Linked DNA regions of Zymomonas mobilis subsp. mobilis ATCC 10988. The protein of the gene in region 2 interacts with the protein of the main gene of each other region in a pairwise test. Links are inferred from orthologs where the notes say so. Each region holds a gene or a part of one and is shown on either strand. Other genes may lie near its edges. The genes, in order: ZMOB_RS00325 and ZMOB_RS03490.

Region 1 (14,994 bases), 720 kb from region 2 along the record:
GTAAGGCGGATGCGGTTTATCTTGAAGAAATCCGTAATGCTGGTTTGTATAATGCGATTTGGCAGGCTTTTGCGGTATTGTTACCCGTCAGAACCGTTGGTGTGATGGGTGACGGCAGAACTTACGATTCTGTTTGCGCCTTGCGAGCGGTGACTTCGACCGACGGAATGACCGCTGAAATCTATCCTTTCCAGCCGGAATTTCTCGCCAATGTCGCCACCCGTATTGTGAATGAGGTCAGAGGCATTAACCGTGTGACCTATGATTTCACCTCTAAGCCACCCGGAACGATTGAATGGGAATAGCATTCAATTTTTGAACAGACAAATTACCATTATGGTCTCTATAGAAAAAAGAATGTATTATTTAGTTCTCTAGGAGACCATAATGGTTTTAAGCAGCGAAGATCAAAAAATATTACAATCATTCTTATGGTATATGACAGCTAGAAAGACAGCACTTCGTACAGCCTTAAAATTTCGAACGCCTCTTTCTACAGGTGATTGTATAGATATGAGGATTCACTATTCTAATTATTTTATAAATTTGATTTCAGCAGTAGATCTTATCTTTGAGCAAAAAAAATTTAAAGATGATGATTTACAAAAAACATTGCACTCTCAGTTTTCATTTGAAGATTTTCCAGATGGAAAATCTAATTATTTATATATACATGAAATCCGAAATGCTATTGTTCATCGCGGATTAGATATCACCGCAAATGCTCATATTAAAAATAATTTTGTTTTAATTATAGCACCAGAAAAAATACCCAATCGATTGGGTAGCAAAAGCTATAAAAGTTTTGCAAAGTATCTTTTAGATATTATCAGAAAATGTGAGAGTACTATCTGTAGTATAATGTTTTCTTTTTTGGATAAGAATGGAATATTTGAATCAGATATCGACACGAAATCTTCTGAAGAAGAGTATAAGCTATCTATTGACCAAAATAAAGTTATGCCTGAACCTATCAAAAAATTAGCTCAAAAAATTGGAATTAAACCAGAGTGGATACTAGGTTCTGTTGACAAAGGGTATAATTTAAGATTTTTAGAGATAACTTGAGAACAAGTTTTGTAGGGTAGATAGGATGCGAGGAGATCTGACGGACGCGGAGTGGGAGATAATACAGGGTCTTCTTCCAAGCGAACGAGGCCGCTGCGCGCGTCCCGCCAAAAGTAATCGGTTATTTCTCAATGGTATGCTTTATGTGCTTCGAACAGGCTGCCCGTGGCGAGATATGCATGAACGTTATGGGAAATGGAATTCGGTCTATGTTCGGTTTCGTAGGTGGGCAGAACAGGGTGTGTGGGACGCTCTTCTTGAAACTCTCGTTGACCTTGGCCTGACAGATGACTGGCAACATATGATAGATAGTACGATTATTCGCGCCCACAGCCAAGCGGCTGGCGCAAAAGGGGGACGTATAAGGAAGGCTTTGGTCGCAGTCGCGGAGGCTTTACGAGCAAGATCCACGCCCGTTCCGATGGTCAAGGCCGCCCTCTAGCTTTCGCACTAACCGGTGGTGAGGTCTCTGATTATTCTGGCGCTGATAGCTTGATAGATATCCCTGTCACAACACCCCACTGTTTTCTCGCTGATAAAGGATATGATAGCGATAGGTTACGCGAAAAACTGCTTTTTCGAGGCATTCTTCCTGTTATCCCGCCTCGTTCCAATCGAAAAAAGCCTATTCCTTATAATCTCCAGCACTACAAAGATCGTAATCGTATTGAGCGGATGTTTAATAAGCTAAAGCAGTTCAGGCGCATTGCCACACGCTATGACAAAACCAGAAAATCTTTTCTCGCCTTCCTTCATCTCGCGGCCGTAAAATTGTGGTTACCTTCCTTTGTCAACAAAACCTAGAGGGCCATCAACACCTTATAAAGAATATTAAGGACGCACTTAGACCCTTTGAAATTAGAGATGCAGATCTACAATGATTTTATAAAAAAGCCCGCATCATGCGGGCTTTTTTAGTGGGTAGAGTTTTATAGGTTATTTTAAAGCGCGCGCATGACAAGGCTGATTGAGGCAGCAAGATAAGGAATCATGGCATCCATCGCCATATCTGACAGCTGGATAAAGACGCGGCGGCCATCGCGAGGATCGGCGATACGGACGAAGATTTTTTCTTCCGTCAATGATTTGATCCAGCGCAAGGCTGTGGTTGGCGGCACGGCGGAAGCGATACACAAGCTGGAAACCGAGACTTGGCGGCCTTCTAATCGGGCAGCCGTCAGGTCTAGCAGCATATCCCAAGCCGGATCCGCGAAAAGCGAAGCCGAGAAATACTGATCCCGCAAGCGGCGTGAACGGATGATAGCCCGAACCACAGCGGCATTGATATTGATCTTCTTTTGTTCGGGTTGTGCTTCGGTCGTGACAACCCCATTGCTACGGCTTTCCCCGTTAAAAGAAGAGGGCAGCGCGTAATTCATCTTGGCATTTTCTTCACTGGATAATGATTCCAGCATTCTGGCAATGCGGCTGACTTCTTCGCTGATCGTTTTTAACGGTGGTCTTCTTGTGTCGGAAACCACATCATGCAGAGTTAAAGAAAGAGGACGAACCGCCTTTTTTAAAGCAGGGAGCCAACTTTTTTCATCGCCGCCGACCAGTAACTGTACATCCGTTTCAAAGAAACGGTTATAGGCCATATCGATAAACGCCAAGGGGATATTCAAAACCACCCCGATAACGTCATAAGACAATCTGGCAAGAACCGCATCCATCAGTTCATCGGCTAGTTTTTCATCTTGAAGCGATGTCATATCAAGCAAAATAGCATCCCCCGCCATGCCATTTCGCAAAACTTCTACCGCTTCATCCATCGGAAACATACGGGTTGTAAAACCCATATGGGTAACGGAATTTTCTAATTCCGTTTGCCGCTCGGCATCCGAGGCAATCACCAAAATCTGGGGCGCCGTTTTATAAAGCAAAGCGCCTTGGCTCTTTTGCACATTGCCCAGATTATAGAAAGAAGGATTGGTGCTTGCGGATTTTTCCAGTCCCACCATCGCGTATACTCCCTGTTTAGACATGCTCTCGCTATTACTCGTGATGTCGATGTCTGTAGGCTATCTTCTCTGTCAAAGCGGAGCATTCCTAGATTAACCAACTCCATAACGGAGACATATTTTTGCCCATGTTAGCGCCTTATATGTGGAGCATACCCATGGGGGTGCTGTTTTTCCCGAATAAAGACAGGAAAAAAAAATATTTTAGTTTAATACCTTTAATTACGTAACAAATGCGCTTTTGTTGAGTGAAGGGATATCAATTATGACTGAAAATAAGGCTATTTGGCAGCAGACTGTCGCGCTTATCGAACCGTTCAACAAAAAAGCGGTTCCTTTGACCGAAGAGACCAGCTTTGCGACTGGCCTTGAATGGGACAGTTTGACGGTTATGGATTTCGTTGCTGCCGTTGAAGATGAGTTCGATATTTCGATTTCGATGAATTTACAGGCTGAAATTGAAACTGTCGGCCAGCTTGTGGCGGTAATTGAAAAGCTGGTAAACGAAAAATAATCGATATTCCCAAAGAGATAGGCGGTTGATACCGTCTGAAAAGAATAAGAATTGAAAGTATGTGCAGGTGACTGATCTTTTTTCAAAATTTGACCCGCTGATTGCTATCCGTAAGGAAATGTTAAGTCATGGCGGCCGTGATCCTTTTGCCGTGGTGATGGAAAAGGTATTATCCCCGACAAAGGCCATTATTAAAGGGAAGCCGGTTATCCTGCTTGGCACCTATAACTATATGGGGATGACTTTTGACCCCGACGTTATTGCTGCCGGTGAAAAGGCATTAAAAGAATTCGGCGCAGGCACCACCGGTTCTCGCGTTTTAAATGGCACCTATCAGGGGCATAAGGCCTGTGAAGAAGCCTTGAAAGACTATTACGGTATGGAACATGCCATGGTCTTTTCAACCGGATATCAGGCCAATCTTGGTATGATTTCAACTTTGGCGGGTAAAGGCGAATATGTCATTATCGACGCCGATAGCCATGCTTCGATTTATGATGGCTGCCGTCTTGGCAATGCGGAAATCATCCGTTTTCGTCACAATTCTCCCGAAGATCTTGATCGTCGTCTTGCCCGTTTACCCAAAGAAGCAGGCAAACTCGTTGTTTTGGAAGGCGTTTATTCAATGCTGGGCGATATTGCGCCTTTGGCAGAGATGGTTGCCATCGCCAAAAAGCACGATGCCTTGATTCTTGATGATGAAGCCCATGGTATGGGATTCTTTGGGAAAAACGGCCGTGGTGTCTTTGAAGAATTGGGGCTTGAAGGTCAGATTGACTTTATCGTCGGCACTTTTTCAAAATCTGTTGGCACTGTTGGCGGTTTCTGTGTTTCCAACCATCCTCAATTTGAAGTGCTGCGATTGGTATGCCGTCCTTATGTCTTTACGGCGTCTTTGCCGCCAAGTGTGGTCGCTACCGCAGAGGCTTCTATCCGCAAACTTCAAAAGGCCAATGACAAGCGGGAACATCTTTGGAAGAACTCCCGTCGTTTGCATAGCGGCCTGAAGGAAATGGGTTTCAATCTGGGAACGGAAACAGCTCAATCTGCAATTATTGCGGTCATCCTGCCGGATCAGGAACAAGCCGTTGCCATGTGGCAAAATCTGCTTGAGCTGGGTCTTTATGTCAATCTGGCACGCCCACCGGCAACGCCTGCCGGTATGTTCTTGCTGCGTTGTTCGCTTTGTGCCGAGCATAGCGACGATGATGTCACTGAAATTCTGGCGATGTTTAAAAAAGCCGGTCAAGCAACTGGCGTTTTGGCGGCCTGAGTTCCTTTGTGATATTAAAAAATCTTCCGGTCAAAAGACTTGGCCGGAAGATTTTTTATCAATTGCAGCGTTATTTTGAATTTTAAATAAAGGCGTTAACGTCTGATTTTCTGATAAAAGAAAAAGCCGTTAATCGGCCATAGCGTCCAGTTCTTCGTAATCCTGATGCAGTGTATTTTTGGGTTTAGCGAATAAAGCGACATCCCCGACGATTAAAATAGCGGGCCCGACAACTTTTTCATTTTGAATCGTATTTTCAAGATTGATAAGCACAGAGCGTATAATACGGCTGTCCTTGCACGTCCCGCGCTCGATAATTACAACGGGGATATGGCTGTCTATGCCTTCATGGATCAAGCATTGCGTGATAAAACGCGCTTTTTTGATGTCCATATAAACGACCAAGGTATGCCCCGATCCAGCAAGGCCTTTCCAATTCACCGAAGAAGCGGTTTCCTGTTCCGGTGTGGAAACAAAGCTGACGACATCCGATAAGCCCCGATGAGTCAGCGGCAACATCGCATCAGCCGCACAACCCAAAGCCGCAGAAACCCCCGGCACCACTTCCACCGGCATACCGGCTGCCCGAACAGCCTCAACCTCTTCCCCGCCCCGACCGAAAACAAAAGGGTCACCCCCTTTCAGGCGAACCACAATCGAACCGGTTCGGACATGCGCGATTACCAAAGCGTTAATTTCGCCCTGTGTTAAAGGTTGCCGTTCGTTCTTTTCCCCTTCACTCTCGGAACAGACCGAAATTGCCTGTGCCGTTTTCGGAATATAGGTAAGAATACCTTCGTCTATTTCCGCATCATAGACTACAACATCCGCTTGCCGAAGCACCTCAACAGCACGCAAGGTCAGTAGTTCGGGGTTGCCGGGGCCGGCACCCACAAGAATAACCCGCCCTCGGGCATCTGGATCGAGCAAATTCGTCATAACACTATCTTTTTGTCTGTTTTCACGACCTTTGGGCAAATCATCTTTGCTTTCCATGCCGTTAGGGAAACTTTACGCCTTGGGCAGGCAAGATGAATGATGGGGTGGCCAGTCGCGAAAAACAATCATCCTTCCTAAAATTTATTATCGTTGTTTACTCCGGAATAAATCCAAAGCTTTATTGATTGTCTGATTTTCTGCTTTGCGATAGCCTGAACAAAAGCATTCGAGCGTTCTTTTCAGTAAAGAGCAAGGCTTTTAAGAAAAAATGAGGAAGAGGGGATATAAAATGTCAGAGATGATTATTTCGACTGATCCAGTGACGGGTCAAATACTATGGCAAGGTTCAGTGGGGGATGTTGATCAAGCCGTCAGCCGCGCCCGTTCTGTTTTGAGCGGATGGGCGAAAACGGCTTTAGAAGACCGGATTGTTATTTTAGAACGTTTTGCCGCGATTATTCGCGAAAAAGCTGATATTTTCGGCAGTATTATCGCGAGAGAAACCGGTAAACCTTTTTGGGAAGCGAAAACCGAAGCCCAGATCGTTGCCAATAAGGTCGATATATCTATTCTCGCCTATAAAGACCGCAGTTATCCAGTCGCTTTGCCGGATATCGCGCCCAATATTAAAAGCGGAATTAGTTATAAGCCGCATGGTGTTTTGGCGGTATTAGGCCCGTTTAATTTTCCGGCACATCTGCCAAATGGTCATATTGTTCCGGCCTTGATTGCCGGTAATGTCATTATTTTCAAACCATCGGAAAAAACGCCTGCCTCCGGCGAATTTCTGGTGCAATGTTATCATGAAGCCGGTGTGCCAAAAGAGGTCGTTCAATTACTGATTGGTGGACGGGCTGAAGGTGAAGCCTTGAGCCGCCATAATGGTATTGATGGCTTGTTATTTACCGGATCTTCGCAAGGCGGCGTTGCTTTAAGCCGCGTTTTTGCCGAAAATCCCGGGCGGATTTTGGCCTTGGAAATGGGCGGGAACAATCCGCTGGTAATCTGGAATAGCGAGGATATTGAATCCGCAGCGGCTATTGCTGTTCAATCCGCTTATTTATCAGCGGGGCAGCGTTGCACCTGTGCGCGCCGGTTGATTGTAGAGGATGGCAAACATCAGCCTTTATTAGACGCTATTCAGCGGTTAATTGGGCGGTTGATTATTGACCAGCCTTTTGCTGATCCCCAGCCTTTTATGGGATCAGTGATTGACAATGCCGCCGCCGATCATGCTGAAAAAGCCTATAATGATCTGGTTGCGAATGGTGCCAAAATACTCCATCCGTTACAGCGTCTTGAGCAAGACAAGCCTTTTTTGACCCCTGCCCTGTTAGATATGACCGATTGTGCCGACAAGGTGGATGAAGAAATCTTTGCGCCTGTCTTGAAAGTTATTCGCGTATCCGATTTTGAGGCTGCCATTAAAGAAGCCAATAATACCCGATTTGGATTGTCGGCGGCTTTGGTCGATGATTCCCCAGAAGATTTTATGCGCTTCCGTGATGAAGTGCGGGCGGGTGTTATTAACTGGAACCGTCCTACCAATGGCGCGCCATCAACGGCTCCCTTTGGTGGGGTCGGTTTATCCGGCAACCATCGTCCAAGCGCTTATTTTGCTGCGGATTATTGTGCTTATCCGGTGACCTCTACCGAGGCATTGAAGCCTGATACGCGTATCACGGTTGGTTTAAAATAAAGCCTGTAAAGATATGCTGCCAATTTGATATTGGCAGCATCCTTGCCTTTTATTTGTTAGAATTTTGTGACCATGCTTGTCGGCCGCCAACCCATGTTTCCAAGATTTTGGTCTGGCGTAAAGCGTTGTTATCAACCGTCAGCGGGTCACGATCGACAAAGATAAAATCAGCATAATAACCCGCCATTAGTCGCCCAACCTGCTTTTCCGAAAAAGAGGCATAGGCCGGTTGAATGGTATAATAGGCGAAAAGGCTTTCGCGATTGATCTTTTTGTCTTTTTGATCGGGATGACTGTCTTGGCGATCAAGAATATCAGCCATCGTTTCAAAGGGTGAAGCTGAAATAGCCCCGAAGGTCACCGGAACTGAGTGATCAATCAGAGTATCCCATGCCTCTATTTCTGAAAGTCGGTTCGCGCCTATCCGCTGTTCGATCACGGATTTATCCGTAAAATAGCTGGAAGGCTGCATCGAGACGACTAAATCATATTTCGACAGTCGTTTAAAATCTTCGCTGTCGATAAGGCTGGCATCTTCCATCCGCCAACGCCGATCGCCTTTATAGCTTTCGGATAATTCATCAATCGCATTTAAAAGCTGGTTATTGGCAGCATCGCCGGAGGCCTGAACCGCAACCTGAAAACCATCCATCGCGGCGCGGCTCATTAGATTGCGTAATTTGGCATCGTTAAGATTATCGCTGCCTTGCTGATTACTATCGGCATAAGCTTGTTTCAGCCACGCATGACGCGAAACGATATTCCCATCAATCGAGAAGGTCACGCCGCTCATCGAGAGGTGACCATTATATAATAAAGCTGTCGGATATTTGCCGGCGATGGATAGTAAGGGTTCCAATCCTTGGGCATAGGATTTTATTCGTAGGCGCAGCCTCCCCATATCCCCCATACGGCGCATAATATTCCAGTCGTCAACCGAGCTTCCCATATCCGTGACTGTGGTAATGCCGCGTTCGAGAAATATCTTTTGCGCTTTTAGAAAAGCAGCATCGCGATCAACCGGCTGTAACGGTGGAATGGCCTGTTTCATCCGCGTGATAGAATCCCCTGTCAGGATACCGATGGGGCTGCTTTTATCTGCATTTTGAGCCGGTTTGATTTGGGCTTTTTCCAAAGCGAGACTATTCGCCCATCCGATATCGCCATCAGAACGCAACAACCAAACAGGACGGTCATTCACGATTTTATCAATATCGCTGGCCTGTGGCATGGTCGGGCTATGCCATATTTGTTCATTCCAACCGCTGCCTAAAATCCAGCGAGCAGAAGGATGCTCATCCGCAAATTTTTTCAGTTTTTCTTGCGCTTCCGCCAAGGAATGGCTGTCGGAAAGATCCAGTTCTAAAGCCTGCTCTCCTAAAGCCATGACATGGCTATGTGCCTCAACAAAGCCAGGAATAAGCGTTTTATTTTGCCCATTGAGATAAAAATCAGGCGAAGATGGCCTTTTGTCATTTTTACTGAGTAGTTTGACAACCTTGCCTTCGCGGTCAATCTGGAGGCCGTTAAAGCGATAAGGATGCCCTTTATTATCAAATGTTATACCGTTAACCTGATCTATCAGACCGTCAGCATAGGCGGGTAAAGCGAAAAAAGTGGACAGACCTGCCATTAATGCCAGCGTTTTTACTATTTTCAACGCAGATTTCTCCTGAATATCTCGGGTGAGCGGCTCTTTTGAAAAAGACTATTCTTCTATTTTATGCCGGATAAAAAGCCGTCAAAAGGAATAAAGTTGAGATGTGGTATTTCGATGATAGCGGAAAGAAATCTTTCATCCGGTGAGATAAATTTCCCGATCACTTTCGTGAAATAAGATTATGTCGGTAACTTGCCTGCCTTCTGTTATGTAAGAATCTACCCTATTTTTTTAAGAGGTAGGGGTATAGAGGTAGAGAATACTATCTGTTTTAGATTAAAAGTAATAACGCCGGAAAAACGTTATTGCCCAGACGCAGGATAAAGCATGGTAAGCTTGGATAATCCAGAGACTCTTCCCGTTTCACTTGATGATATCAAACAGGCGCATCAACGCATTAAGAATGCCATTATTAGAACCCCGACCCTTTACAGTCGGACTTTGTCTGACCTGATTGGTGCCGGTGTCTGGCTGAAATTTGAAAATTTCCAGTTTACCGCCGCCTATAAAGAACGGGGTGCGTTAAATAAATTATTGTCGCTGGACAAGGTTGCCCGCGAAAGAGGGGTTATCGCCGCTTCGGCCGGAAATCATGCCCAAGGTCTCGCCTATCACGGGAATCGTTTAGATATTCCGGTCACGATCGTGATGCCTGTCCATACCCCGACGGTAAAAGTCGAGCAGACCCGTGGACATGGTGCGAATATCGTCCTTTATGGCGAACAATTCGATGAATCCCTTGCCCATGCGTTAGAATTGGCTGAAAAAGACAATCTGACCTTTGTCCATCCTTTCAATGATCCAGCTATTATTGCCGGTCAGGGCACGGTTGCTCTTGAAATGTTGGAAGATGCCCCAGCGATTGACACTCTGGTTGTGCCAGTGGGTGGTGGCGGCCTGATTTCAGGCTGTGCTGTGGTTGCCAAAAACGCAGATCGGCCTTTGGATGTTATTGGTGCCGAAGCCGAGCTTTATCCTTCGATGTATGATTATATCAAAGGGAAAAATCTGCCTTGCGGTGGGGATACTCTGGCAGAAGGGATCGCGGTTCAGGTTCCCGGGCAGTTAACTCGCCGTTTTGTTGAAGCCTTGGTCGATGATATTTTGCTGGTCAGTGAAAGCAATATCGAACATGCTTTGTCTTTGATTGTTCAGATTGAAAAGACGATTGTTGAAGGGGCTGGCGCGGCTGGTTTGGGGGCGTTGCTATCGCATCCCGAACGATTCCAAGGCAGACAGGTAGGCATTATCTTTTCTGGCGGTAATATCGACACCCGCTTGTTAGCCAATGTTCTGTTGCGTGACTTGGCTCGTTCTGGTCGTTTGGCGCGGTTGCGGGTCAGAATGAAAGATCAAGCAGGTCAGCTTTACAAAGTAGCGCGTGTTTTTCATGATCAGCAGGCGAATATTGTCGAAATTTCTTATCAGCGCATCTTTACAACCCTGCCCGCTAAGGGATTATGTGCCGATATTGAATGTGAAACGCGCGATCAGGCTCATTTGCGGCATTTAATCGATGCTTTACGTGAAGCGGGTTATGGTGTGACCTTGATTGAACCGGCCTGATATCGGCTATTTTAGAAATAGGGATAAGATTTATGGGTAAAATGCTCCTTTTAGGAAGCGCGGCTTCTTTCGTTGCGCATCGTGTTGCCAAACGCCAGCGGCGTGGTCTGGCCTCGGCCATTGTCTCAACGACCTTGGTGCCGAGCTTGGCGGCAGCGGGTGGTATGATGTTGGGAGCGGCATCTTCCGGTATTGTCGCCCAGCTTAAAAAAGGAGCGGAAACCCGCCCGATTACCAGCCGTTTGGCAAAGCTGAAAAACCTTCGGAAATAATACTGAATATTTTTTTAGAGTTTTCGGTAGAGAAAAGGCGCTATTTCGATAGCGTCTTTTTTTTGTGCTTTTTTACGCAATAGCGAAAGAAAACCCTGTTTTAAAAAGATTTCTGAGGTAATTTTTTCAAAAAATCTGCGGCGAAAAGACGAAATCAAGAGATTGTTTTTTCGGGTTTTCGAAAGAATTAAGTAATCGGAGAAATCAGTTTTTCTTTGAAGCGTAATAGTCGCGGACATGACGGTTTTGATCTTCCAAATTATTGGAAAAGATATGGCCGCCTCTGCCATTTGCTACAAAATAGAGCGCTTCGCTTTTGGCGGGATGCAAAACAGCTTCAATAGACTGCCGCCCCGGATTGGTGATGGCTCCCTTAGGAAGGCCAGTCATCTGATAGGTATTGTAATCGTTATGCGCCTGTAATTCCGAACGCAAGATAGGATGCCCCAAAGGATAGCCGTGCGTAATCGGATAAATGATAGTCGGATCAGCTTGTAACCGCATATTTTTGGCAAGGCGATTATAATAGACTGCCGCGACAATCGGGCGTTCTTCAGGAAGCGCCGTTTCTTTTTCAACAATAGAGGCGAGAATAATCGCTTCCTTAGGCGTTTTAACCTGTGCCAAAGGTGATTTTTCGCTCCATAATTTATGAAGCATTTTCTGCATTGCAGCCTGCATTCTGGCGATCACAAGCGACCGTTTTTCACCCGGCGTAAAAGAATAACCGTCTGGTAGTAAGCTGCCTTCTTCGGGAACAGCGATTTCCCCCGTCAAAAGGGGTTCTGCCATCAGTCGGTCATGCACTTCCAAAGAAGGCATCCCTTCTGGAACGACAAAGATATGCCGCACATTGGGCCCATGAGAAAGAAGGTCTATGACCTGACTTAGAGAACGAGATGCACCGATACGGTAATCCCCTGCCCGTAACATAAAAGCAGGTTTGCTATGAAGCAGCCACAAAAAGACATTCTCAGAGCGGATAACGCCTGCCTCTTTTAAGATGCGGGCTGCTTTACCAAAAGAACTGCCTTCGGGGATGGTGACGACCAATTCTTTGTTATTGGGGGTCACCATTGCCCGATTAAAAGCAATGCCGCCTAGAAACACCAGAGCAAGTAACAGAAAGAGAAGCAAGCGACCAAGCCAACGGCTGGGCGGCTTTTGTCCGCTCATTCTGTCTTGCCGGTGAAAAAGGCGGCACATAATTTAGTCTACAGCTTTGAAGATCAAGCTGGCATTGGTTCCACCAAAACCAAAGCTGTTATTCAAAACGGCCTTGATTGAGCGTTTTTTTGGAACATTGGGCACCAGATCAAAGCCAGCTAAGCCATCGCTCGGATTTTCGAGGTTGATGGTCGGAGGCGCAATCTGATCACGCATCGCCAACAGGCAGAAAATCGTTTCAACAGCCCCTGCACCGCCCAATAAATGGCCGATGGCAGATTTCGTTGAACTCATTGACATATTTTTAATGTCATCCCCAAACAACCGGCGAACGGCGTTGGCTTCGATTTCATCGCCCATGGGCGTCGAGGTGCCATGTGCATTGATATAATCAATATCAGCGGTGGTAAGATTGGCCTGCTCAAGCGCCATTTTCATGGAGCGATAGGCACCATCACCATCTGGCTGGGGAGCGGTCACATGATACGCATCACCCGTCATGCCATAGCCGATAATTTCGCCGTAAATTTTGGCTCCACGTGCCTTGGCATGTTCATATTCTTCGAGAATAATAATACCGGCACCATCACCCATGACAAAACCGTCGCGGCCTTTGTCATATGGACGGGAAGCTTTTTCGGGCGTGTCGTTATGCCCCGTTGAAAGAGCATGTGCCTGTGAGAATCCGGCGATACCGAGAGGGCAAATAGCCGATTCAGAACCCCCTGCAACCATCACATCGGCATAGCCCATGCGAATCATCCAGCTGGCATCGCCAATGGAATGACAACCGGAAGAGCAAGCCGTGACGACAGCGTGGTTAGGCCCTTTCAGGCCATAGCGGATAGAAACCTGTCCAGCCGTCAGATTGATAAGGCTGGCATGCACGAAATGAGGCGAAACGCGGCGGGGCCCTTTTTCATGGCAGATGATGGATTCTTTTTCGATACGGGGTAAACCACCGATACCAGCGCCGATAGAAAGACCCGTTCTGAGTTTTTCTTCTTCGCTCATATCCATGAGACCGGCATCTTCCAAAGCCTGTCCAGCGGCATCAATGCCATAGATAATGAAGGGTTCGACCTGTCTTATCGTCTTGCTGTCAACGCGTTTGGACGGATCAAAGCCATATTCATGGTCGGCCGGTTTAACTTCACAAGCAACCGTACAAGCAAAACCTTCCGGATCGAAACGCGTGATACGCCCAGCACCGGACTTTGAGGCCAGAATATTCGACCATGTTGTTTCGACATCGCCACCCAGCGAAGTCACCATTCCCAAGCCGGTAGCGACTACACGACGCATATTACTTTTCTCCCCTTGACAGAATGCCTTCAGCATTATGCCGCATGACACCCCTCCTTCGATTTCTTAAGACAAGACGTGAATATAGACAATTTTATTCTTAATAGAAGGTAGAGGCAAAAGATAATAGAATAAACAGAGATAAAAACAGGATCGGAGGATAAACGCCGATCCTGTTTTTAGGATTAATTAAGCCTTGTGCTCGTCGATATAGCTGACGGCATCTTTGACCGTACCGATTTTTTCTACGGAATCGTCAGGAATTTCAACGCCGAATTCTTCTTCGAAAGCCATAACCAATTCGATGATGTCGAGGCTGTCGGCACCCAGATCGTCAAGGAAGCTGGCATTTTCAACAACTTTGTCGGGTTCAACGCCGAGATGTTCGACAACAATCTTCTTGATGCGCTCTGCAGTATCGCTCATTTTTTAACCTTTCACTTCACTAAGAACCGGAGTCTTGCATTTTCCTGAAAAGTAAGACAATCCGAAAAAAATCTGAACACAAGCAAAACCGTCTGCTGTTTCTTTTGTCCGTTTTTGCGGGACGGAAAAAACGAAGGCGGGCTTATCTATAAATAACATTCATGCCCCTAGCGGGGCATAGGCGCGCTTGGCAAGAGGGGAGATTGCCTTTATTCTGTTTTTGAAAATCATGGAAGGCTATATTCAGCTTTCTTTATTCAGACAAGACGGCATTCTCGATGAATATTTTTGTCTGAAATCCGTGACCGGAATGATATTAAAAAACAGGGTTGAATAGTGTTATTTTCTTTCTATTGATTTTCTCTCTCGCCAAAAGCTAAAAATTAAATATAAATGTTTGTTAACCGATTAACACATATAAAATGAAAATAACGGGATAATTGTTGAAATCTAGCTTTTACAACTGCATCATTCAGGTGTTTCTTAAAAGTTTTGCTCTTTTTTGTCAAAATATTGCCCTTGAAACCCAAAAAGTGATGCGGAAGGATAATTTATTGTGACTTCCCGCTCTAAAAATGACAGCGTTTACCAAGCTGCAAAAACCACAGATTCTGCCTCTGGCACCTGTAAACGGATGCCAATGGTTACTATCCGTGATGTAGCCGCCATGTCGGGGGCTTCGATCAAAACCGTGTCACGCGTTTTGAATAACGAACCCAATGTCAGGCCGGAAATGCGTGAACGGGTTTTACAAGCAGCCCATAAACTGAATTATCATCCCAATATGGCCGCAAGAAGTCTGGCAGGTCGCCAATCTTATATGATCGGCCTGTTTTACGAAAACCCAAGTCCGAATTATGTCGTTAATATCCAGACCGGTGCTTTAGACCGTTTACGCGGCGAGCCTTATCGTCTGTTGATGTTTCCGGTTGAAAATTTCAAAGAATTTCATGGCAAAATGATTGCCATTATTCGCAGTTCTGGTCTGGCCGGTGTGATTTTAACCCCGCCTTTGTCCAATGATCCCGAAATTATGGATGAATTGGATCAAAGCGGCGTTCCCTATGTCCGCGTGGCAGGCACCGAGCCACGCCCCGGTTCGCCTTGTGTCGCCATCAAGGATATGATCGCCGCCAGAGAGATG
Region 2 (15,210 bases):
ATGCCCAAAATTATCTTTCAGCGAGTGGAGCAACGCCTGCTGCCGCTGGATTGAATTATCGAAATTATTATTCTGATGCCCAACGCGAAGATTTCTTGGGCTATATAAAATTCACTCATGATTTCAGCGATAATGTTTCATGGGATAATCAATTCTATTATCATCATAACGCTGGTGTCGGTGTCGTCGCAGGCCCCATTCAAGCCGCCGGACTTCCCGCCTTATTCGAAGCCTATTTCCCCGGACAAAATTTAAAATCTGTTTTTGGTAATTCGGGTTATGCGACACGGACAACCGAATATCTCGATAATCGAGGCGGCTTAATGTCCACCTTGCATTATAAAACGGGTAAACATTCTATCGAAGTCGGCGGTTGGTATGAACGTAATGACAATACCCAAGCCCGAAACTGGTATGCGCTCGATGTTAATTCTCCCTCAACCCCCTATCAAAGACCGAAAAACCCGCTTATCCGACAATATAAAAACGCTTTTTATACAGACACTTTTGTAACCCATCTTCAGGATACATGGCGAATAACCCATAATCTGACCTTACAGGCCGGTTTTAAATCTGAATTAGTCTATACCGATGGGAAATTACCGATTGCCGCCCTCCCCGGCTCTCTTTCTCCCAAAAACGCGATTACTGTTCCGGGTGGTAAAATTTCAGCGACCAAACCCTTCCTTCCAGCCTTTGGCGCGTTATGGAATGTCACGCCTCACGAACAGCTTTTTGCCAATATTCAAGAAAATATGCGTAGTTTTGAAGCTGCAGGCTATGGCAATGCTACACCTTGGGGCGTTACCAGTCAGGAAGCCTTTGAAGACTTTAAAAAACACGGCAAGCCTGAAACCTCATGGACCTATGAAACGGGTATCCGCACCAACCGAGAGGTTCATTTCGGGCCCCTCACCCATTTCAGTGGACAGCTTGAATATTACCATGTCCATTTTTCCAATCGGCTCTTGGCCGTTTCAACCACCCAAACCAATTCTTCGATCGTCGGCAGCGCAACCATCCTGACCAATGTCGGTTCAGTGACGACAGATGGTATGGATTTGTCCTTCACGATGAAATTCGGGCCTCATTTCTCTGTCTATAATGCCCTTTCCTATAACCGTTCGGTCTATAACGATAACTACAATAACGGCAGTTCCGAAGTCATGACCGCAGGCAAACGCGTAGCCGGTGTTCCCGACTGGACAGAAAAATTCGTAGGCAGCTTTGAATGGGGTAATTTCTCGGCACAGATCACCGGCGATATTATCGGCAAACGTCCGGCCACCTTTACCAATGATTTATCCGCCGGTTCCTATATGATTTACGGCCTCAATGCGGGCTATACTTTCCATAATATTCCCCATGTCCGTGATTTACGTATCCAAGGCAATATTACTAACCTGACGAATGAAAAAGGCTGGTCAACCCTTGGAACCAATCAAGCCTCTGGCCAATATACTGCATTCCCTATTGCGCCCCGTATGTTCTTCATCACGGTTCAGGCCGGTTTCTAATTTTCGAGGCTTTTACTATGACCCGCTTCAATCGCCGCCATTTTCTACAAACTACAGGCGCTCTTCTTGGCAGCAGTAGCCTCTTAAAAGGAACAGACCTTTTTGCAGCTCCCAGCTTGGCTTTTCCGACCCGTCCTCTAATTTTTGCGCATCGCGGAGCCTCTGCCCTACGGCCAGAACATACATTAGCCGCCTATGGCAAAGCTATTATCGATGGTGCCGATTATATAGAACCGGATCTGGTGCCAACTAAAGACGGTAAACTTATTGCCCGTCACGAAAGCAATATCACCGATACCACTGACGTCGCCCAGCATCCCGAATTTGCCAATCGGCGACGAGTGATGACTATTGACGGCAAAGAACAGGAAGGCTGGTTTACAAGTGATTTCACACTTGCCGAAATCAAACAGCTTCGTGCCTGCGAACGGCTCTCCAAAATCAGACCGTTTAACAGTCGCTATAATGGCTGGTTTGAAATTCCCTCTTTAGAAGAAGTCATCGACTTTGTCGCTGCGACTTCGACCGCCTATGGAAAAAATATTGGCCTTATTCCTGAAATTAAGCATCCAACCCATTTCAGGAAAATAGGACTTCCCTCTGAAGATAAGCTGGTAGAAATACTCGATCACCACCCATACACTCGTCAGACAGCTGTCGAAATCCAGTCATTTGAACCAACAGCCCTCCGTTATCTCCATCAAAAGATAGGGCAAAATCATCCCAACTGGAAACTCATGTTTTTACTTGGCGATCCTGACGTGCCACCAGCCGATATTCTGGCATCGGGTGGCAAAACAACCTATAGAAATCTGATAACTAAAGAGGGTTTGCGGGACATACGCCGCTATGCTGATGCCATTGGGCCCGCTAATGAATATCTCATTCCAAAAGACAATACGGGGCAATGGCTACAACCGACCAGCCTTATACAAGACGCGCATGAAGCCGGACTGTTAGTGCATAGCTATACTTGTCGACCGGAAAATATCTTTTTGCCTCGGCAATTACGCAATCAAGAAGGCGACAGCAGCCGTAACATCCAAGGCTCAATTGCTGAAATCAGACGCTATTTAAGCATGGGGTTAGATGGTTTTTTCACGGATGACCCCGCTATCGGTCGTCTAGCCATTACAGAACTGTAACGCCATTTTACGGACAACATTTATTGCCGATAAGGCGAATCCATTGGTGACCTAAATCCCAAGACAAAAAAACAAATTTCTATCGTCAAAACCCGCCGACACAAAAAAAGAAGGCCACCTTTATCCAAGGTGGCCTTCTTCTTACTTACGCATCAATTTTTAAGGCAAAGTAACCGATCAATTCGGCGTAACCGTCACAGCACGACGATTCTGTGCCCAAGATTCTTCATCCGATCCCATCGCCAATGGCCGCTCTTTACCATAGCTGATGACATTGATTGAATTAGCAACACCGGCTTTGGCCAAATAGTCACGAACGGCATCAGCGCGTTTTTCACCCAAGGCGATATTATATTCACGGGTGCCGCGTTCGTCACAGTGACCTTCAATCGTGACGCGGGTGCTGGGGTATTTTTTGAACCACTGGATTTCGCGATCCAAAATAGCCTTGGCTTCACTGTCAAGATCATGGCTATTCAAAGCAAAATGCACCATGTCGGTGCCGACCTGACGCAAGAAATCAGCGTGAGAGCCGGGAACCACAGTATCGCGAACCGCACCGACATCAGCATTACCGTTTGAAGTCGGGGCTGGTGCTTTGGTTGTCGGTGCCGGTGGCAAACTTGCCGTTTTAGGCTGGTGATCGGAGCAGGCAGTCAGGGCTACGAGACCAGCAAACAGACTTATTGTTAATTTACTTTTAGTCATTATTAACCTCATCGGCAAAAAATGTCTGCCATCCTGTGAAAAAAGCAATAATATCGAAAGTAATAATCACCGAATCACTTGAACAACTCGGATATTATCTTACAATTTATCGAAATAATAAAGAAATTACGGCAATAACGGCCCCCAAGATGGATCAGAACCATCTAAAGGCGTTGGAATATGCCGTTCATTAACCCCCGTCAGATCAACCGACCATAACTCCGTATGACCAGAATTACGGGCTGTTCTAAAGAAGGCAATGACTCGTCCATTCGGCGACCAGCTAGGCCCTTCATCCTGCCAACCATTGGTCAGAATTTGTTCACCCGAACCATCCGTTTTCATCACACCGACATGAAATCCGCCGCCCAATTTTGTAAAGGCGATCAGATCACCGCGCGGACTCCAAACTGGGGTTGCGTAACGTCCACTACCAAAACTAATGCGGTTCTGATTGGATCCATCAGCATTCATAATATAAATCTGCTGACTACCTGACCGATCACTTTCAAAGACGATTTTAGAGCCATCGGGTGAGAAACTCGGTGCCGTGTCGATACCGGGCGAAGTGGTCAGACGGGTTGCCTGCCCACCGGAAACCGGAACCTTGTAAATATCGGTATTGCCCGCAACAGACATAGAGAAAACAATCGTTTTCCCATCTGGCGAAAAACGCGGGGCAAAGGTCGTATTCGGCTTATTCACCACCAAACGCACATGGCCAGAACCTAAAGTATAGACATAAATGCGCGGAGAATTACCAACATAAGAAAGATAAGTAACAGTCTGCTGGTTCGGCGCAAAACGCGGGGTCAGAACCATCGACTGGCCATTCGTCAAGAAACGGTGATTGGCACCATCCTGATCCATGATCGCCAGACGCTTCAGGCGATGATTTTTTGGGCCCGTTTCAGAAATATAAACGATGCGGCTGTCAAAATAGGGGCCTTCACCTGTCAAACGGGTATAAACTGCATCAGCACATTTATGTGCGGCTCGCCGCCAGTCGGCTGGTTTCACGACAAAGCCCTTATGCAACATTTCCTGCGAAGCGAAAACGTCATATAAATAACAGCCTACCGTCAGAGTGCCATCGCCATTGGCCTGAACGAAACCCTGAACCAAGGCCTGCGCGCCACTCGATAACCAATAGCTATATTGCGGAGCGGTTACTTCAGGAAAAGATACATTATGCAAGGAGGCTTGCTGCGATGGCGTAAAAAGGCCACTGGATTTCAGGTCATTGGAAATAACCGAAGCGACCTGCCGACCTAATACCGCCGTCGTTCCCGCCAAGGTTTCAACCGAACTCGGAGTCGGCATTACCGGCACCGCAATCGGCATAGGCTGGGAAATACCGCCCGTAATATCGACTCGCAAGATGCGGCGATTATCGCCCTGATTGGCTGCTTGACCACTAGCCGCAGGATTTTGCGCGAACAAAGCCGTGCTGCTTACCGCCATCAAAGCCGTTAAGGCCCATTTTCTGATTACGCTGCTCATTCAACAATCCTTCATTTCGAAGCCCATCACAGGCGACGTTATTTCTTATAATCTCAATGCATCTGCGCCGGAATGAAGCCAATATCAATTTCATCCCACCCACCTTTATACAGTTCGGCAGGCAGATGCAGCGGAGCACAACGCAAAACAGCACGACGGCTTATTTCAGCCATTTGACGGGCATAAGAACGATTGTCCGAGGTCAATCCGGTTTGCTCGATCATTTCAGGCACACCATTTACCGAACCATCAGGGTTAAAACGCAACCGCAAAACGGTAATAATCCGCATTGCATCCGTGCCGCCTAATGCCCCAAGATCATAGCAAGGTTGAACCTGACGTTTGATCGCGGCACCCAAACCATTCAAGGCAGGGCCCGAGATTGAAGACCCTTGCGGTTTCGAAGAAGTCCCCGTCCCCCCAAGAATACCCTTCAAAAAATCATTACCCAAACGGGAACCACTATTACGACTATTGTCGCTTTTACTTTTCCCGCTATCGGATGCGTTACTCTTTTCTTTTCCTTTATTACTCCCAGTGTTGCTGCCTGCCTTATGATCAGAAACATTAACCTGAGATTTAGAAAAAGACTCCATCAAATTCTTGACGTCATTATGCGGCTTGCTTGGCGTTTTACTTTCCGCTTTTGGTTGTGTTTTTTCAGCTGCCGTTACTTTTGCTTTTTGAGCTGGGGCTACTGCCGCTTCTCTAGGCTGGGGTTCTGGCTTTGCCACAGGCACAGGCTTCGGCGTTTCAACCGGCTTGGCTTTGGGTTGCGGTTCCGGCTTCGCCACAGGCTTGTTTTCTACCTTTGCTTCGGCTTTCGCCGAATTCTGGGTTTGAGCCTTAGGCTGGCTATCCGCTTCCTTTGGAGTCTCTTTTTTCGGCGCGGGGGCAGCCTCTTTTTCTTCCCCTATCTTCGGCGCAGTCGTCGCCCTTGCCGCTTCAGAAGAGGCTTCAGGGGAAGAAGAATGGATCCCGACTCCATGGGCAAAGGTCACTTCTATCGTATCAACGGGCTGACTTTGTCGCTTATCTTGCAAGGAAAAACGGATCAAAAAAAACAGCAGAAGCAGAACATGACCGGCCACCGCGATAAAAAAGCCGCGCCTCATCGCTGATCGGGAGGTCATCACAATGACTTACCTTCCTTCATCATTCGGGGATTCTTTGCTTGTCGCAGAATGTCCCGAAGAACCGGTTGTTACCAAAGCCACTTTTTTCAAACCGGCATGATCCAATTCGCCCATTACCTGCATCACTCGACCATAATTTAAAACCCGATCGGCTTTCAGATAAATCGGCTGCTCACTAACCACGGCAGGGGCATCAGGATCACCCTCACCCGATACCTGCTCATGCTTTGCCAAATTCGCTTCATGGATAGCCTGCAAACGGGCAGGCAATTCAGCCATATCAACAACATCGTCATCAATATGAATACTGCCATCCGCTTCAATAGTAATGGTGACCGGCTTTTCCTTGGATTCCAAAGCCTTGGCACGGCTATCCGGCAAATTGACGGCCACCCCTGTCACCATCAAAGGCGCTGTCACCATAAAGATAATCAACAGAACCAACATCACATCAACCAAAGGTGTGACGTTGATTTCTGCCATTAAAGGCCGTCTTTTGGCACCGCGCCTTTTTCTTGCCGAAACTGCGCTCATCAGTGGCGAGCGTCCATGGCGCGGCTTAAGGTGATATAGATGCGGTCAGAAAAACGGGTCAGGCGCGATTCAAAACGCCCAATGGTATGCGACATCCGGTTATAGGCAATGCTCGCCGGAATAGCTGCGAACAGCCCCAATGCCGTCGAGAAAAGCGCTTCAGCAATACCGGGGCCCACAATCGCCATGGCGGTATTTCCGCCTGCGGCAATCTGGCTAAAACTATGCATAATGCCCCAAACCGTCCCGAACAAACCCACAAAGGGAGAGACAGATCCAATCGTTGCCAGACTACTCAACGGGGAAGACATATCCTCAACCGCTGCTGCAACAGCATCCTCAAGGGATAAAGAAAGGCGATCACGCTCGCCTTCATGGTCAATGACTTTTCCAGCCGATTTGGCGGTCTGCATCCCAGCCAGAAAGATACGGGCAGAAGGATCATTGCTACCGAAATAGCGATCATAAAAGCGCTCCAGCTCCCCCATTGATTCGGCTTTGCTATAGGCTTTTTCAAAATTACGGCTTGCCCGATTAGCAGCAGAGGAACGGAAAAACTGCCCGAAAATAAGCGCCCAACTGCCTATACTGGCGCAAAGCAACAATATCATGACCAAACGGCCAACCATATCGGCATGAAGAAATAACGTCACCGGCGATAGAACAGAACTCGCCAAATCGGCATTGCCGGACATTTCCAAAGAAGGCATCTTTTAATTACTTCCTTTCAACCCGATCCAATGCGGGAGAGCACAGCGCTTCAAATAAAGACCGCCAATCTGTCGGTATTCGACAAGGCCGCCCATCGACAGATAAAAAGGCAACTTCGCTTTCTATTTCTGTTAAAAGCTCTGCACCCCGAAAAATTTTTTGCTGTAGCTGAAGTGTTGCCGCCCGCAAGCGGATAATTTCAGTTTGTATATCCAATCGGTCATCCAGCCATGCAGGCTGACAGTAACGGATTTTCTGTTGGTGAATGACAAACATGCCAATACCGTCCTGATAGGCTTGACGCTGATTGACACCCAAAATCTTCACCAGATCGGAACGCGCCCGCTCGGTAAAACGTAAATAATTGGCGTGATAGACTCGCCCCGAAAGGTCAGTGTCTTCATAATAGATATTGACGGGAAAATGATGGACGCGCCCCTTCAAAAGGCCATCTGCAACCGGATGAACAGGCGTATCTTCCGATATTGTCTTTTCCTCTGTCACCATCACAGCCGCCTTTTTGAACAGACCAAGCTCAAGAATTTCTTCAGCTATCTAACGAAAAAATCAAAATACGCTCTAAGCCGTCATTATAATATAAATATCTATTCTTTTTTAATCCGTTTAATGAATGGCCTCTTGTAAAAGAAAAGTAACCTTAACCAGCGATGAAATCTTATATATCTTTATAATAATCCGGGCTGATTTTTTATTTCAGAATGCTTTCCTTCTGCTTCTCTAGGGTCAGTTAAGCCCAAATGTCGCCAAGCCAGACCATTTAACTGACGACCGCGCGCCGTGCGCGCCACCAATCCTAACTGGATCAAATAAGGTTCGATTACCTCTTCAACTGTATCCCGAGGCTCGGATAGACCAGCGGCCAAGGTATCCAGTCCAACAGGCCCGCCTTTATAAATATCGGCAATCATCATCAGATAACGGCGATCCATCAGATCAAGCCCCAATTTATCAACTTCCAGACGATTCAAGGCCTCATCTGCAATAAAGCGGTCAACTATTTTAGAGCCAGCAACATCGGCAAAATCACGCACACGACGCAGCAAACGTCCGGCGATACGAGGTGTTCCACGCGATCTTTTGGCAATTTCCTCGGCACCTTCCGGCGCGATTTCCATACCCAACAAACGGGCAGCGCGCGTAATGACCTGCCGCAATTCTTCAATGCTATAGAATTGCAAACGCACCGGAATCCCGAAACGATCACGCAAAGGCGTGCTTAACAAACCTTGACGGGTCGTTGCCCCTACAAGGGTAAAATGAGGTAAATCAATTCGGACAGAACGAGCAGAAGGCCCCTCACCTATCATCAAATCCAAAGCGCGATCTTCCATCGCGGGATAAAGAACTTCTTCGACGACCGGCTGAAGACGATGGATTTCGTCAATGAACAACACATCGCCATCTTCAAGATTGGTCAAAAGCGCGGCCAAATCGCCGGATTTCACAATAACTGGGCCCGAAGTCGCTCGAAAGCCAACGCCCATTTCGCGGGCAATAATCTGGGCTAAGGTTGTTTTCCCCAATCCTGGCGGGCCAAAGAAAAGCACATGATCGAGCGATTCCTGCCGTTTTTTTGCCGCCTCGATAAAGACGCGGATATTTTCTCTTGCCGCCTGTTGCCCGATAAATTCATCCAGCGAGCGAGGGCGCAAGGCCTGATCGGGGTCAGCATTTTCGGCTTCGGGATTTAATAAGCTATTGCGCGTCATAAAAAGAAAAAGACCATGAAAAGGAGAGAAAATAAAGTTCTTTTAAAAGCTGCCTCGTTTTTTCGCGACAGGAATCACAAGGCAGTTGATTGCAGATAGATCAGAAAAATGCTTATCCTTCATAAGGCGATCAGGAGATTACGCAATGACGGATAAACCCGCGATTCTATTACGCACCCCGCTTTTTTACGGGGCAAGAGACAAGCTCGATTCTCTCTTTACGGTTTACGATTACGGCACAAAAATAACCGCCGAGATAGCCTCTCAAATCAAGGCCGTCATCGGCGATGGTCAAGCCCGTTTCGGGGCAGATGATATGGATCAATTTCCGAACCTCCAGATCATTGCCCAATATGCCGTTGGTTTTGATGGCATTGACTTACAGGCCGCCAAAAAACGGAATATCAGGGTTTCTAACACTCCGGGTGTTTTGACCGAAGATGTCGCTGATATGGCTGTCGGGTTATTCCTTACCTTAAAAAGGGACATCATCCGAAATGACAAGCTGGTTCGTGACGGCGGCTGGATTAAAAAAGAAGAAATCCCGTTGTCCCACAGTGCCAGCAATCTTGATGTCGGGGTCTTTGGTTTAGGACGAATTGGCCAAGCTATCGCCGAAAGACTGGCACCCATGTCCAAATCTGTCAGCTATTGCAGCCGTCATCCCAAGGAAGTCTCTTGGAATTATTACAACAATATCCTTGATCTTGCGAAAGCCGTTGACGTGCTGGTGTTGGCAGCCCCAGGCACAGCCGAGACCAAAGGCCTCGTCAATAAAGAGGTTCTGGAAGCCTTGGGTCAAAAAGCTGTTCTTATCAATATTGCCCGTGGCAGCATTGTTGATGAAGATGCCTTGATAGAGGCGCTTGAAAAAGGCGTCATCGCAGGTGCCGGATTGGATGTTTTTGCTAATGAACCCAATGTGCCAGCGGCCTTACAGCAATCTCAGAAAGTCGTTTTACAGCCCCATTTAGGCAGCGCCACTGTCGAGACACGGACAACAATGGCGCATTTGGTGATCGACAATCTTCAGGCCTTTTTTGCTGGAAAACCGCTTCTTACGCCGGTGGTCTGATTTCATCACAAAATAAAGAATACAGGGCAGGCCAGACAAAAAAACAAGGATGGCCTGCCCTTCTTTTTCAATTTTCAAAAATATTTTATAGTTATTTCACGTCTATGGATAAAAACAGTTGAAATATATCCATTTTGCGCATCTTCTCTTTTTACCCCATATCGAATAGAGCTTTAATTCTCTTGTGAGAGGATCTTGAGAAGAAAAAATGCGCTATATTGTCAGAAAAAGAAAAGTACAAAGATCAATACAGCCCGTGGATAGCTATATGACAGAAACTCCGACCGATGATGCGGAAGGCAATGACAGCTTGACGCCGCAAATCCTGAAAGCTCAAAAACAGGTTGAAGAAGCCAAGCAGCGCTATAAATCTCTGCTAGCGCGTCAGGCCGCCGCCAAAAAGAAACATGCGGAAGCGCGCCGGAAAATCTTGGGTGATTTACTGATTAAAGCCGCAGAAAAAGACGAACGCTATAATCGGGTTATCAAGGTTTTGATGGATAGCCATCCCCAAGTCAAAACAAACAAAGCCTTTGTTGACTGGGAAGTCCCGCATCCCGACCATTCATAAACCACAAGAGCAGTCCGCTATCCCCGCTCTCTATTGCGGGGATTCGGCACAGATTAAATTTAATGCTTGGAAGATAACCGTAAAGCCAGACGTACAAGACTATCTAATGTTGCTTGATCGCCTAATTCTTCCGAAGCCAATTGAACAACGCGTTGCGCTTCAGCCGGTTTAAACCCTAAATTCAAAAGCGCAGACACCGCATCTGCCACGAAATTACCCGCATGATGGGCAGAGGCTGCTGGCTGGGAAATATCTTCAACCGCCAAATGATCGCCTTTGGCAGAAGAAAACAAAGCAATAGCCGCCGGTTTCTCTTTCAATTCATTGATAATACGCTGGGCAATTTTGGGGCCTATCCCATTGGCGCGACAAATCATGGTCTTGTCGCCACTGGAAATCGCTACAGAAATCGCATCGCAGGTCAACGCCGTTAAAATAGCCAGAGCTGCTTTGCCTCCCACGCCTTGCACCGACGTTAAAAGCCTGAACCAATCCCGTTCCAAATAAGAAGCAAAACCAAAAAGGGTAATCGAATCTTCCCGAATTTGGGTTTCGATATGGACGGTAATTTCACCTTCAATTTCGGAGAAATAATCTAAAGCGCGTCCTGATAATTGGACGAGATAGCCGACGCCATTAACGTCAATGATCGCAGAATCAGAATTTTTTTCTACCAGAAAACCAACCAATCGCGCGATCATCAATATCTCTTTCTATTCCGGCATTTCATTACAGCCGCCCATTATGAAGCCCTTACGCGACGGGCATAACCACGGGCAGAGGCGTGATGATGGGCATGCGTAATAGCCACCGCCAAGGCATCTGCCGCATCAGGGCCCGCTAACTTCACTCCGGGTAACAAACGGGACACCATTGCTTGCACCTGTTTCTTGTCAGCGCTTCCGGTGCCAACAACGGCCTTTTTAACCACATTCGGGTGATATTCCCCGACGGATAGCCCAGCTTCTGCAAGGCTAAACAGGGCAATACCGCGCGCCTGCCCCAATTTCAGGGTTGATTGCGCATTGCTATTGCCCAAAACCTCTTCAACCGCCGCCATTTCCGGCTGGTGGCTGGCAATGACGGCGGCTAAGGCATCATGCAATAACGCTAGCCGCCGTGCCAAAGCCATGGAAGGACCGGTGCGGATTTGTCCATTGGCAATATGACTAAGACGATTACCCTCAACTGTAATCGCTCCCCAGCCGGTTGTTCCCAAACCGGGGTCAAGTCCCAGAAAAATCATCGGCACCGATCACATCCCTTTTCAGACAGAAAGATTATTCCTGTCCCAGACTTTCCATAACTTCATCATCGATGTCGTAATTGGCCCAAACAGTCTGGACGTCGTCATCGTCTTCCAAGGTTTCAATCAAGCGCAGCAAGGTTCCGGCACTTTCCTCATCAACATTGATCAGGGTCTGCGGACGCCATGCCAATTTCACGCCTTCCGGTTCACCCAGAATAGCTTCCAGCTTTCCGGCGACTTCATGAAGATCAGCCTGAGCGGTCCAGATTTCATGCTCATCTTCAGAAGATGTGACATCTTCAGCACCGGCTTCCAAAGCAGCTTCAAAAATTTTGTCGGGATCACCGGCTTCGGCTTTATAGGTAATTAACCCCATACGGTCGAAACCATGGGTCACAGAACCACTGGTGCCGAGATTACCGCCATTTTTGGAAAGCGCTGTTCTGACATTGGTGGCCGTGCGATTACGGTTGTCAGTCAGGGTTTCGATAATCAAAGAAACGCCACTCGGGCCAAAGCCTTCATACCGCAATTCTTCGTAATTATCGCCGTCGCCACCGATAGCCTTCGCAATAGCGCGTTCGATATTATCTTTCGGCATACCACCGGAACGGGCAGCGGAAACCGCTGCACGCAAGCGCGGATTCGCGTTCGGATCAGGTAAGCCGGACTTGGCGGCTACCGTGACTTCACGGGATAATTTAGAAAAAAGGGCGGAACGCTTTTTATCCTGCGCTCCTTTGCGATACATAATATTTTTAAATTTTGAATGGCCTGCCATGGTTCCATCTGTCTATACAAGATAACATGAATATCCCCGCATTCGGGGAATAGGGATACTGGCTTTACATCCGACCTAATCAAAAAATTAGACGAAATAAAGCGGGACATGGGTCAGACCACGCCTGATCCAGCCTTAACGTTAAAGACAATGTCCCGAGCTGACTGACAAATCGACAGTCAGAAGATTCCGGTCTCCGTTTTCAAGTCACAGCACTCTTCTTTTTCAGGCCAAAGCCTAAAAACATACCAAGAAGGAAGAAAACCGTAACTTTACGAGCGGGGTAAATAGCAAAATATCATTTCTATGGGAAGAACAGCCTATCAATAGCGGATATTGCCTCTTCAACAGGCCGAATGACACCGGATCAAAGCCTGATAGCCTGCCGATAAAAATAAAAATTTTATCCAGCAAAGCGTCAAGCAAATCCGCTTTTCAAGGCAGGAAAGAAAGCCTAGTTCAAGCCCAAAGCGTTACGATAGGTTTCCAGCAAAGCATCCATTTCGTCGCGAGCGTCTTTTTCCATTTTCCGCAAGCGGATAACCGAACGCATGGTTTTGGCATCGAAACCTTGAGACTTGGCTTCTAAATAGACATCACGGATATCATCCGCCATCCCTTTTTTTTCTTCTTCGAGTCGTTCAATCCGTTCGATAAACAGACGAAGTTGATCAGCCGCAATATTTTCTGACATAGTAAAATTCGGTCCCCATTGAAAAATAACTAAATATATAATTTTTGCCTGTTTTCCAAAGGAAAAGGCATTCCACTATAAGTTTAACCTATCAAGGCTGTATGAAAAAACTCACGATACAGCAATCTTCTGCCAAGATACGGGAAAGAGACTGTTTTTTTTATTGAAAATGCAGAAAAATATGATCTCTTTGCGAAGAGACGCTTCCCTTTTCCTTCCATTTGTAACAAATTGACAAACGAAGTTGTGCTTGATCATCTGATGATAGAAGCGCAAATGGCATATGTAATTAAATCAGCAAAGCGGAAGGAATAGAAGCTTGACTGAAGGACTTTTCCCACGCGGCCGCAAGGTACGTGTTGTTTCTACGCTGGGTCCTGCCAGCTCGACGGCAGAACAGATTCGTGATCGTTTCTTGGCTGGTGCGGATGTATTCCGTATCAACATGAGCCATGGTACCCATGACGAAAAGAAGGTCATCGTTGACAACATTCGTGCGCTTGAAAAAGAATTCAACCGCCCGACCACGATCCTTTTCGATCTTCAGGGTCCGAAGCTCCGCGTTGGTGACTTCAAAGAAGGCAAGGTTCAGTTGAAAGAAGGCCAGACCTTCACTTTCGATCAGGACCCAACTCTCGGTGACGAAACCCGCGTCAACCTGCCGCATCCTGAAATCTTCAAGGCTTTAGACAAAGGTCATCGCCTGCTTTTGGATGATGGTAAGATCGTTGTTCGTTGCGTCGAATCTTCCCCGACCAAAATCGTTACCCGCGTCGAAGTTCCGGGTCCGCTTTCCGACCATAAAGGTTTCAACGTTCCTGACGTTGTGATTCCGCTGGCCGCTCTGACCCCGAAAGATCGCAAAGATCTCGACTTTGCTCTTAAGGAAAAAGCTGACTGGGTTGCTCTTAGCTTTGTGCAGCGCGTCGAAGACGTCATCGAAGCCAAAGAACTCATCAAAGGTCGCGCACCGCTTCTCGTTAAACTCGAAAAGCCAGCTGCCATTGAAAACCTCGAATCCATCTTGGCTGCAACCGATGCTGTCATGGTTGCTCGTGGTGACCTCGGTGTTGAATGCTTGCCGGAATCCGTTCCCCCGACGCAGAAGCGTATCGTTGAACGCTCCCGCCAGCTGGGTAAGCCGGTTGTTGTTGCAACCGCTATGCTCGAATCCATGATCAAAGCTCCGGCTCCGACCCGCGCTGAAGTAAGTGACGTTGCAAACGCCATTTACGAAGGTGCTGATGGTATCATGCTTTCTGCAGAATCCGCCGCCGGTGATTGGCCGCATGAAGCTGTCAACATGATGCATCGTATTGCTTCTTATGTTGAAAATGCTCCGGGTTACATCGAACGCGTTCGCTTCACCCCGACTCCGGCAGAACCGACGACGGTTGACGCTCTGGCTGAAAACGCCAGCAAAACCGCTGAAACGGTTGGCGCAAAAGCGATCATCGTCTTCACCGAAACCGGTAAGACCGCACAGCGCGTTTCCCGCGCCCGTCCGGTTGCTCCGATCCTGTCTCTGACCCCGGATGCCGAAGTTGCTCGTCGTCTTGGTTTGGTCTGGGGCGCACAGCCGGTTCAGGTTTCCACGGTTAAGACCCTCGACGAAGCCAAGAAGCTGGCTGCTGAAACCGCTAAAAAATACGGTTTCGCCAAAGCCGGTGACAAGCTGGTTGTTGTTGCAGGTGAACCTTTCGGTAAAGCTGGAACCACCAACATTGTTGATGTTATCGAAGCCTAATTCGCTTTATAACAACACAGAAAAAAGGCCGGGGGGACATTTCTCTCCGGCTTTTTTTTAAGCTCAAGAATAGCCCGATATCTGCTTTTCCCCAAGATAGTCACCCTTG

The links.
Region 1: the proteins of ZMOB_RS03490 (region 2) and ZMOB_RS00325 interact in binary tests that used the Escherichia coli proteins (3 or more experiments, as listed by UniProt). The link is inferred for Zymomonas mobilis subsp. mobilis ATCC 10988 from one-to-one orthologs.

What each region holds. Positions count from the first base shown.
Region 1 is NC_017262.1:71,557-86,550, reverse strand. Bases 12,233-14,994 are described here. They hold ZMOB_RS00325 (acyl carrier protein), read right to left. Parts: upstream 13,851-14,994; coding sequence 13,614-13,850; downstream 12,233-13,613. Other genes in these bases: ZMOB_RS00320 (LacI family DNA-binding transcriptional regulator), read left to right, coding at 14,407-14,994; fabF (beta-ketoacyl-ACP synthase II), read right to left, coding at 12,233-13,424. Outside these bases: guaA (glutamine-hydrolyzing GMP synthase), read left to right, coding at 1-305; ZMOB_RS00395 (hypothetical protein), read left to right, coding at 388-1,068; ZMOB_RS00380 (helix-turn-helix domain-containing protein), read right to left, coding at 2,010-3,029; ZMOB_RS00375 (acyl carrier protein), read left to right, coding at 3,295-3,543; spt (serine palmitoyltransferase), read left to right, coding at 3,605-4,816; cobA (uroporphyrinogen-III C-methyltransferase), read right to left, coding at 4,946-5,812; astD (succinylglutamate-semialdehyde dehydrogenase), read left to right, coding at 6,045-7,454; ZMOB_RS00355 (amidohydrolase), read right to left, coding at 7,504-9,114; ZMOB_RS00350 (threonine ammonia-lyase), read left to right, coding at 9,442-10,680; ZMOB_RS00345 (hypothetical protein), read left to right, coding at 10,713-10,952; endolytic transglycosylase MltG, read right to left, coding at 11,157-12,128; more of fabF, read right to left, coding at 12,162-12,232. UniProt on the Escherichia coli protein: Carrier of the growing fatty acid chain in fatty acid biosynthesis.
Region 2 is NC_017262.1:789,245-804,454, forward strand. The notes cover bases 6,012-8,989. They hold ZMOB_RS03490 (YbgC/FadM family acyl-CoA thioesterase), read right to left. Parts: upstream 7,762-8,989; coding sequence 7,261-7,761; downstream 6,012-7,260. Other genes in these bases: ZMOB_RS03480 (ExbD/TolR family protein), read right to left, coding at 6,016-6,543; ZMOB_RS03485 (MotA/TolQ/ExbB proton channel family protein), read right to left, coding at 6,543-7,253; ruvB (Holliday junction branch migration DNA helicase RuvB), read right to left, coding at 7,941-8,984. In the rest of the region: ZMOB_RS03455 (TonB-dependent receptor), read left to right, coding at 1-1,517; ZMOB_RS03460 (glycerophosphodiester phosphodiesterase), read left to right, coding at 1,535-2,662; peptidoglycan-associated lipoprotein Pal, read right to left, coding at 2,840-3,370; Tol-Pal system beta propeller repeat protein TolB, read right to left, coding at 3,497-4,873; ZMOB_RS03475 (hypothetical protein), read right to left, coding at 4,927-6,006; ZMOB_RS03500 (2-hydroxyacid dehydrogenase), read left to right, coding at 9,130-10,059; ZMOB_RS03505 (hypothetical protein), read left to right, coding at 10,328-10,630; Holliday junction branch migration protein RuvA, read right to left, coding at 10,690-11,331; crossover junction endodeoxyribonuclease RuvC, read right to left, coding at 11,373-11,876; ZMOB_RS03520 (YebC/PmpR family DNA-binding transcriptional regulator), read right to left, coding at 11,911-12,660; ZMOB_RS03525 (DUF2312 domain-containing protein), read right to left, coding at 13,115-13,354; pyk (pyruvate kinase), read left to right, coding at 13,674-15,101.